DNA from 2 places in the Streptosporangium sp. NPDC049376 genome. Region 1 is predicted to be linked to the other one. Evidence: riboswitches for the same ligand, from Rfam matches in the RefSeq annotation. Region 1 holds a riboswitch; the other holds the start of a gene.

The links. Region 1 has a riboswitch for cyclic di-AMP ahead of ACIBVQ_RS16710 (hypothetical protein). Riboswitches for the same ligand answer to the same signal wherever they lie in the genome.
Region 2: another riboswitch for cyclic di-AMP. It lies ahead of ACIBVQ_RS36060 (C40 family peptidase); the one in region 1 lies ahead of ACIBVQ_RS16710 (hypothetical protein).

Annotation. Positions count from the first base shown of each region.
Region 1 covers NZ_JBITMT010000005.1:256,571-260,513, reverse strand. The annotation lists gene ACIBVQ_RS16725 (DUF4032 domain-containing protein) at 1-445, shown strand, start outside; gene ACIBVQ_RS16720 (hypothetical protein) at 598-1,179, shown strand; gene ACIBVQ_RS16715 (roadblock/LC7 domain-containing protein) at 1,250-1,633, shown strand; gene ACIBVQ_RS16710 (hypothetical protein) at 1,929-2,549, opposite strand; cyclic di-AMP (ydaO/yuaA leader) riboswitch at 2,795-2,945, opposite strand; gene ACIBVQ_RS16705 (lytic polysaccharide monooxygenase) at 3,212-3,943, shown strand, end outside.
Region 2 covers NZ_JBITMT010000025.1:18,377-22,319, forward strand. The annotation lists gene ACIBVQ_RS36050 (branched-chain amino acid aminotransferase) at 1-313, opposite strand, end outside; gene ACIBVQ_RS36055 (3-isopropylmalate dehydrogenase) at 496-1,542, opposite strand; cyclic di-AMP (ydaO/yuaA leader) riboswitch at 1,691-1,905, shown strand; gene ACIBVQ_RS36060 (C40 family peptidase) at 1,893-2,600, shown strand; gene serA (phosphoglycerate dehydrogenase) at 3,126-3,943, opposite strand, start outside.

The DNA of each region.
Region 1 (3,943 bases):
CCTCGGTTTCGACGTCGCCGAGATGATGGTCCGCCGCAAGGCGGGCACGGGACGGCTGGTCGTGCGCCCCAAGGTGGTCGACGCGGGACACCACCAGCACAGGCTGTTCAGGCTCACCGGTCTGGACGTCGAGGAGAACCAGGCCAGGCGGCTGCTCAACGACCTCGACGCCTTCCGGGTCGCGCGCGGCCTGCGCCACGAGGACGAGGCGGTCGTGGCCCACCGGTGGCTGGCCGAGGTGTTCCAGCCGACGATCGAGGCCGTACCGGCGAACATGCGGCGCAAACTGGAGCCGGCCCAGCTCTTCCACGAGGTGCTCGACCACCGCTGGTTCATCTCCGAGAAAGCCGGGCAGGACGTCGGGCTGCCCGCCTCGACCGAGTCATATGTGAAGAATGTTCTTGTCCACAAACCCGACGAGAAAGCCCTCCTCCCCGACGAGTAGTAAACGTTCCCCTCGCCGGTTGACAAACCTTCTACTGCCCGGCGGAATTCTTTTCCTCGCCATATCTGACTTTTCATGAATAGCTCCGGGTTCGGAGCGGTTTCCCTACGCTGACCGGGCGGCGTTGTGGAGTCGTTGGCGAGGGGGACCCCGTGCTCGGAATCGAAGGCTGCCTGGCCGAGGCCATGGCCATCCCCGGCGCGCTGGACGCGGTGCTGATCGACCAGACCGGCGGGACGGCCGTGGCGGGCGGCGACGCGGCCCGCGAAACCGGCGCGGGCAGGGCCGTCGGGGGGCTCGGCGAGACCTTACGGGCGATGCTCGACGGCCTTGCCGTGAGCCTCCCCGGCGAGCCCACTGGAATCCGTGAAGTGATCATAACCACTGACGACGGATACCATTTACTAAAACCATTGGAAACGGTGTTCGACGGCCTGCTCGTGATTTATGTCCGTCTTGATGTACATCACGCTGATCTGGCCCTGGCGCGGCATCGTCTCCAGTCCCTGTCGGGTCACCTGACCGCCCGTGCCGGGGGTCTCACCGCCCCGCCGTTCCCGCGTGAGGAACGGCACCGGCCCGGCCCGCGAGGGTGCTTCGACACGGCCGGGCCACCGTGCCCGCCCGCGACCGGACCTCCCGCCGGGGCTCCCGGGGGGACCGTGACGGCGGGCGACCCCGCCGACGTCGACCTGCTCATCCGGCTGAGGAACGCGCTGAGGGCACTCGCCTGAGCCCGGTCCGACGCCTTCGATGACGCCCATGAAACCGCGGACGCTGAAGCGGACCAGAAGGAGGGTGCCGGTGGAAATCCGCGACGAGGTACGCCAGGAGATGACCCGGCTACGTGAGCGGACACCCGATGTGGACGGAAGCGTCGTGTGCGGCGCGGACGGCCTGACGATAGCCAGTGACCTGGACGGCGGTTTCGCCGAGCAGACCGGCGCCCTCTCCTCGGCGCTGCTGGCCCTCAGCCGCCGGATGGCAGACATGACGGGCAGGGGAACCTTCGAGGAGACGCTGGTCTCCGCGGCCGGCGGCTACGCGCTCCTCTACACCGCGGGCCCGAAGATCGTCCTCACGATCCTCGCCCGCCCGGGGTCCAACCTCGGATTGCTGCGGCTTGAGGGACGCAGGACGGCGGAGAACCTGGCCGCCATCACCTCCCGCGCCCGGACGCCCCGGTGACCGGAGCGGCGAGGACGACCGCGAGGGACCACGCGACGCCGAGGAGGGACCGAGGGTCCGGCCCGCGGGCCGTACGGCACGGCCGGTGAACACGGAACGAGGGCGGGCACCTGTGCGGGGTGCCCGCCCTCGTCCTTCCTGAGGGGGTCTCGGACTCCGAGGGGGATCGGAGGAGGGGTCCCGGGAGAGGAGCGGGACCTTCGGGGATCTCAGGAAGCGGGGATCCGAAGGGGGTCGGGGGTCTTCGAGGCTGGGGGATATTTCAGGGGGTTGGGGGATATTTCGCGATGAGGGGTTACGGCCGCGGCGCGTCGGCCAGGGCGGTCTGCGGCGGCGTGGCCGGGTTGTGGTCCATGAGCTTCCAGGCTCCGCTGGAGAAGGCCACGGGGTAGTTCTTCTTGCCGACGCCGTCGCCCCACTTGGTGATGACGTACTCGACCTTGATGTGCCCCTGGCCGTCGACACCGTCCACGCCCAGCGTGTCGGAGTTGAAGCTGCCGCCGGTCAGGTCGGCGAAGGTCTTGGCGTCGAGGTCGATCATGACGCCGCTGCTCGACGGCACGCCGGGGCCGCGGTCGCCGACGAAGAACTTGGCCTTCTTGCCGTTGTAGAGGACGTAGCCCTCGGTGAACAGCGGCCAGCTCGGGCTGGCGATCATGCCCTTCTGCATGGGCTTGCCGCTCGCGGGCAGACCGGTGTCACCGGCGCGGCCGGAGGAGTCGTCCCAGAAGTAGGAGGCCTTGGTCGAGCCCTTGAGCAGGACGGGCTCAGCGGCGGCCGGGGCGGTGGCGGTGGTTCCGGTGCCGGTGTCGGCTGCGGCGGGCAGCGCGGAGACGACACCCGCGGAGGTCAGGACGCTCGCGCTCAGGAGGGTGGCGGCGAGCAGACGATGGCGCAGGGCAGCGGAGAAACGCATGAAGACAGGGCTCTTTCACGAGGGAACAGGACAGCCGCTCGTGCCGGGCCGAAGACGTTCGGCGATCAGTGGGGCACGGGGCGTGAGCGCTCACAGGGAAGAGAGGCCGCACCAGGAAACAGGCGGGCGTACACGGAGCGCGGTGCGGAGCGGGGGTGCCGCGGTCAGGCGCGGCGGAAGTCTCAGTCGATCCGCGCGAAGGCGGTGCGTGCCGGTGGGTAGGCGACGACGTGATCCATGAGGGGATCTCCTCTCCATCTCGTCTACCGGGTTAGCTGACGGGTTCGGGCGGTGGAGTTGCCCTACCGCCGCGTTGTCGCGGCGGATTCACCCCAAAAGGTGGGTCCCCGGTTCCCGTCGCCCTCGGGAGGCTTCGGGATTCGACGTCGACCGACCGCTCCTTCTCGTGAGGGGCAAGTCACCGGTCGAGAACAACTAGGACACTACCCACCACAAACGGACAAAGCAAAGCAAAAGCCATGAAAACCCCAGAAGATCTACCTTCAACCCCCAAGAAAGGGACATTGGCCAGGTCTTGACCCCACTCCGCCCATGGCGTTAAGTTCGGTGAAACTGTTAGGAAACTTACCTAATAATTGACCCGTAATCATGGGCCTGACCTGCACGTTCTCCGCCCTTACACCCCCCAGGAGAAGCCCTTCATGAACAATCGGAAGCTTGGTGCGATCGCCGCCGCGGCGGCCGTACCCGTCCTGCTCTCGACGGTCATGGCCGGTTCTGCGTCCGCCCATGGATCGATGGGAACACCCGTCAGCCGGGTCTACGCCTGCTATCTGGAGAACCCGGAGTCGCCCGACACCCCGGCCTGCAAGGCCGCCGTCGGCAAATGGGACACCCAGCCGCTCTACGACTGGGACGAGTTGAACATCGGCACCGCCAACGGAAAGCACAGGGAGATCATCCCTGACGGGCAGCTGTGCAGCGCCGGACGCGCCAAGTACCGGGCCTACGACGCGGCCCGCACCGACTGGCCCTCCACGGCCATGCCTACCGGCGGCGGCGCCTACACCTTCCGCTACCCCTACACCGCCGACCACCCCGGCACCTTCGAGATCTACATCACGAAGGACGGCTTCGACCCGCTCCAGCCGCTGAAGTGGTCGGACCTGGACTCCACCCTGCTGGCGAAGGTCAGGAACCCGTCCAAGGTCAACGGCGAGTACGTCATCCAGGGCCAGCTGCCCCCGAAGACCGGCCGCCACATCATCTACTCGATCTGGCAGCGCTCGGACAGCGCCGAGGCGTTCTACACCTGCTCCGACGTGACCTTCGGCAACGTGTCGACCCCATCCCCGACCCCGACCGCCACGGCGACCGTGACGGCGACACCCACGGTGACGCCGACGCTCACCCCGACCCCCACCCCGACCGTC
Region 2 (3,943 bases), on a different contig from region 1:
GGTTGAAGCGGGCGGCGTTGGCGTACGGCCTGAAGCAGGCGATCGAGCCGTTCTCCTGCCGGTAGGCCTTCAGCCCCTCGAAGAGTTCCTGGGCGTAGTGGAAGACCGACGTCGCCGGGTCGAGGCTGAGCGGGCCGTACGGCGTGAGCCGCGCGTCGTGCCAGCCCTCCCCCTCGGTGTAGTCGATGGAGATCATGTGGTCGGTGAAGGTCTGACCGAATCCGGGATTCGCCAGTACCTGCTCGCGCTCGGCCGTGGAGCGAGCGTGGTCGGAGAGCTGCACGTCGAAGGTCAGCTTCTGAGCGGTGGTCATGGCGGCGGTCCTTCTCTTCGTGGCGGAGTGCACCTACGGTCCATTCTGGGACGGAGCAGGCACCGGAAAACTACTGCATATATGCCAAAATCCGGCAGCCTGCTCGGTGAGACGAACAAAAAAGACGCGCCCGGCGGCTCTGCTGAGCCACCGGGCGCGTCTGGGGTCGTGCGGGCGGCTTGTCAGCCGGCTACTCGGGCGGTGATGTCGTCGCCGATCTCGTGGGTGGTACGGCTCGCCCACCCGGTCTGGCGCTCGACCAGGTCCTCGGCCACGGCCTGCTCGACCTTGGCCGCCTCCTCGGTCAGGCCGAGGTGGTCCAGGAGCATGGCGACCGACAGGATCGTGGCGGTCGGGTCGGCCTTGCCCTGGCCCGCGATGTCCGGGGCGCTGCCGTGGACCGGCTCGAACATGCTGGGCGCGGTGCGGTCGGGGTTGACGTTCCCGCTGGCCGCGAGGCCGATGCCACCGGCGACGGCGGCGCCGAGGTCGGTGATGATGTCGCCGAAGAGGTTGTCGGTGACGATCACGTCGAACCGCTCCGGCTGGGTGACGAAGAACATCGAGGCCGCGTCGACGTGGTAGTAGTCGGTGGCGACGTCGGGGTACTCAAGGCTGACCCGGTCGACGGTACGGGACCACAGGTCACCGGCGAAGGTGAGGACGTTGGTCTTGTGGATCAGCGACAGCTTCTTGCGCGGCCTGCTGAGCGCCTTCTCGAAGGCGTAGCGGACGACGCGCTCGACACCGTAGGCGGTGTTCAGCGACTCCTGCGTGGCGATCTCGTACGGCGTGCCGCGGCGCAGCACACCACCGGCGCCCGCGTAGAGGCCCTCGGTGCCCTCGCGGATGACGACCATGTCGATGTCCTCGGGGCGGGAGCCGCCCAGCGGGGTCGCGACGCCGGGGAAGAGCTTGACCGGACGCAGGTTGACGTAGTGGTCGAGCTCGAAGCGGAGCTTGAGCAGCAACTCGCGCTCCAGGATGCCCGGCGGCACACTGGGGTCGCCGACCGCGCCGAGCAGGATCGCGTCGTAGCCGCGCAGTTCGTCGAGGACCGCCTCGGGAAGGACCTCACCGGTTCTGTGGTACCGGCCGGCACCCAGGTCGTAGGTGGTGGTCTCCACCTTCGTTCCGACGGCTTCGAGGACCTTCAGGCCCTCGGTGACGACCTCGGTCCCGATCCCGTCTCCAGGGATGACGGCCAGACGAACATTGCGCGAATCCATAACGGGCACCCTATCTGCTCTGTCTCGATAATCGAACCACCGATCTCACCCCTCGGACACTTCCCGCCCCGGAAGGCCCTGAAAAGTTTGTCCTATTTGCGATCTTTTGACCGTTTCGTTAAGGTCCTGGCCATTCGTATCGTCGCCTAATTCGCGCAGGCCATCCCCCTCTTTCGGTCCGCGCGGAGCCGGGGAACCACTTCCGGGGTCCACGGGGCGTCCGAGCCGCACTCCGTCTGGCGGAGCACGTTTCCGGCGTTTTCCACGAGGCCCCTCGGGGCGAGTCGGCGCCACCACGCGCCGTAGGGCGACCTCCACGCCCGAGCCCGACAGCTCACCCGGCCGGCCCTATGGAAGGAACGGTCCTGAACGGCAAGACCTACCCCCGTGTCCTGACCCTGATCGTCACCGGCTCGACCATCCTCGCGACACCCGCCGTCGCACTGGCGGACTCCTCCCTCACCACCACCTCCCCCACTCCTCTCCTCGCGCTCGCCGCCGCCGGATTCGCCCTCGCGCACCCGGCCCCCACCGCGGAGAGCTCCCGGACCCCGCTCACCGCTCCCGCCGTCGAACCCGCCCCGGCCGGATTCTCCGGGACCGCGCGGAAGGTCCCGGCCTGGAAGAAGGCGCTGAACTGGGCGATGTCCAAGCGCGGCACACCGTACGTCTGGGGTGGCACGGGCAGGGGCGGCTTCGACTGCTCGGGCCTGATGCTCCGCGCGTACGGCGCCGCGGGCATCCGGCTGCCCCGCACGACGACCCAGCAGTACTCCGCGTTCGCCAGGAAGATCTCCTGGAAGAACCTCAAGCCCGGTGACCTGGTCTTCTTCCACAACCTCGGTCACGTCGGCATGATCACCAAGCCCGGTTACATGGTCCACGCCCCGCGCAGCGGCGACGTGGTCAAGGTGGAGAAGCTGCAGGCCTGGCGCCGCGCCAGCTTCGCGGGAGCCGTACGGCCGGACCCCAAGGGGGTCGAACTCGCCGACGAGCGGGCCGAGCTGGACACGGCGATCAGGCAGTCGACCCAGGCCGGTACGGCCCTCGCCCGCTGACCCACGCCTCTCCCGGTCCCGGGCGCCGCACCGCCCGTGGCCCCGGAGGGACCCGGCTCAGGAGGAGTGCGGGGGCACTCCGCCGTTGTCGCGGCGGTCCAGCGCGGTCTGCAGGGCCTGGGCGGCCTCGTTCTCGTTGTCCTCGGGACGGTTCCAGGGATACATGTCGTACATGACGCTTCTCGTCTCGTTCGCACAGAGCTGGCTGAAGGAGGAAGGGGAGCCTGGACCCTGGTCACGGGCCCTCATCGGATCGCGGATCCGGATCACGGATCGACGGGAAACCGGGGCCGACGAACGCCATCACACCGCGGCGAGTTGCCGGCCCGCCCCTGTGTCAGGCCTCGCCGCGGCAGGTAATAAGTACGAGAACCTGGCGCATTACCAGCCATAATAACCGGCCCTCCGCAATCTGTCTCACCCCTCGTGCAGGCTTCTCATATATTGAGACGAGGCTCGGCCGGAAAAGCAGACGGCCGCCGCCCCGCGAACGGGGACGGCGGCCGTGGGAGCCGTGCTCCGGGATCAGTCGGCCAGGTCGACCGAGCGGCCGCTGTCGGCGCCGATCTCGCCGCCGATCTGGTCGATCACCTCGGCCGGGATGGCGGAGTCGACGGTCAGCGCGATGAGGGCCTTGCCGCCCTTGGCGTCCCTGGCGACCTGCATGGAGGCGATGTTGATGCCGTGGTCGCCGAGGATGCGGCCGACGACGCCGACGACGCCGGGGCGGTCGTCGTAGGTGAAGAACGACAGGTGGTCGGTCGGCTCGATCTCCATCTGGTAGCCGTTGACCTCGACGATCTTCGTGACCTGCCGCGGGCCGGAGAGCGTGCCGGAGACCGAGACGGCGCGGCCGTCGGCCAGGACGCCGCGGACGGTCACCACGTTGCGCCAGTCGGGGCTCTCCGCGCTGGTCACCAGCTCGACGGTGACGCCGCGGTCCTTGGCCAGGAGCGGGGCGTTGACGTAGGTGACGGAGTCCTCGATCACGTCGGTGAAGACGCCCTTGAGGGCGGCCAGCTCCAGCACGCGGACGTCCTGGGAGGCGATCTCACCGCGCACCTCGACGTCGAGCCTGGTGGCGACCTCACCGGCGAGGGCGGTGAAGACGCGGCCGAGCTTCTCCGCCAGGGGCAGACCCGGCTTGACGTCCTCGGCGACGGCGCCGCCCTGGACGTTGACGGCGTCCGGCACGAACTCGCCGGCCAGGGCCAGCTTCACGCTGCGCGCGACCTGGGTGCCGGCCTTCTCCTGGGCCTCGTGGGTCGAGGCGCCCAGGTGCGGGGTGACGACGACCTGGTCCAGCTCGAACAGCGGGCTGTCGGTGACGGGCTCCTTGGGGA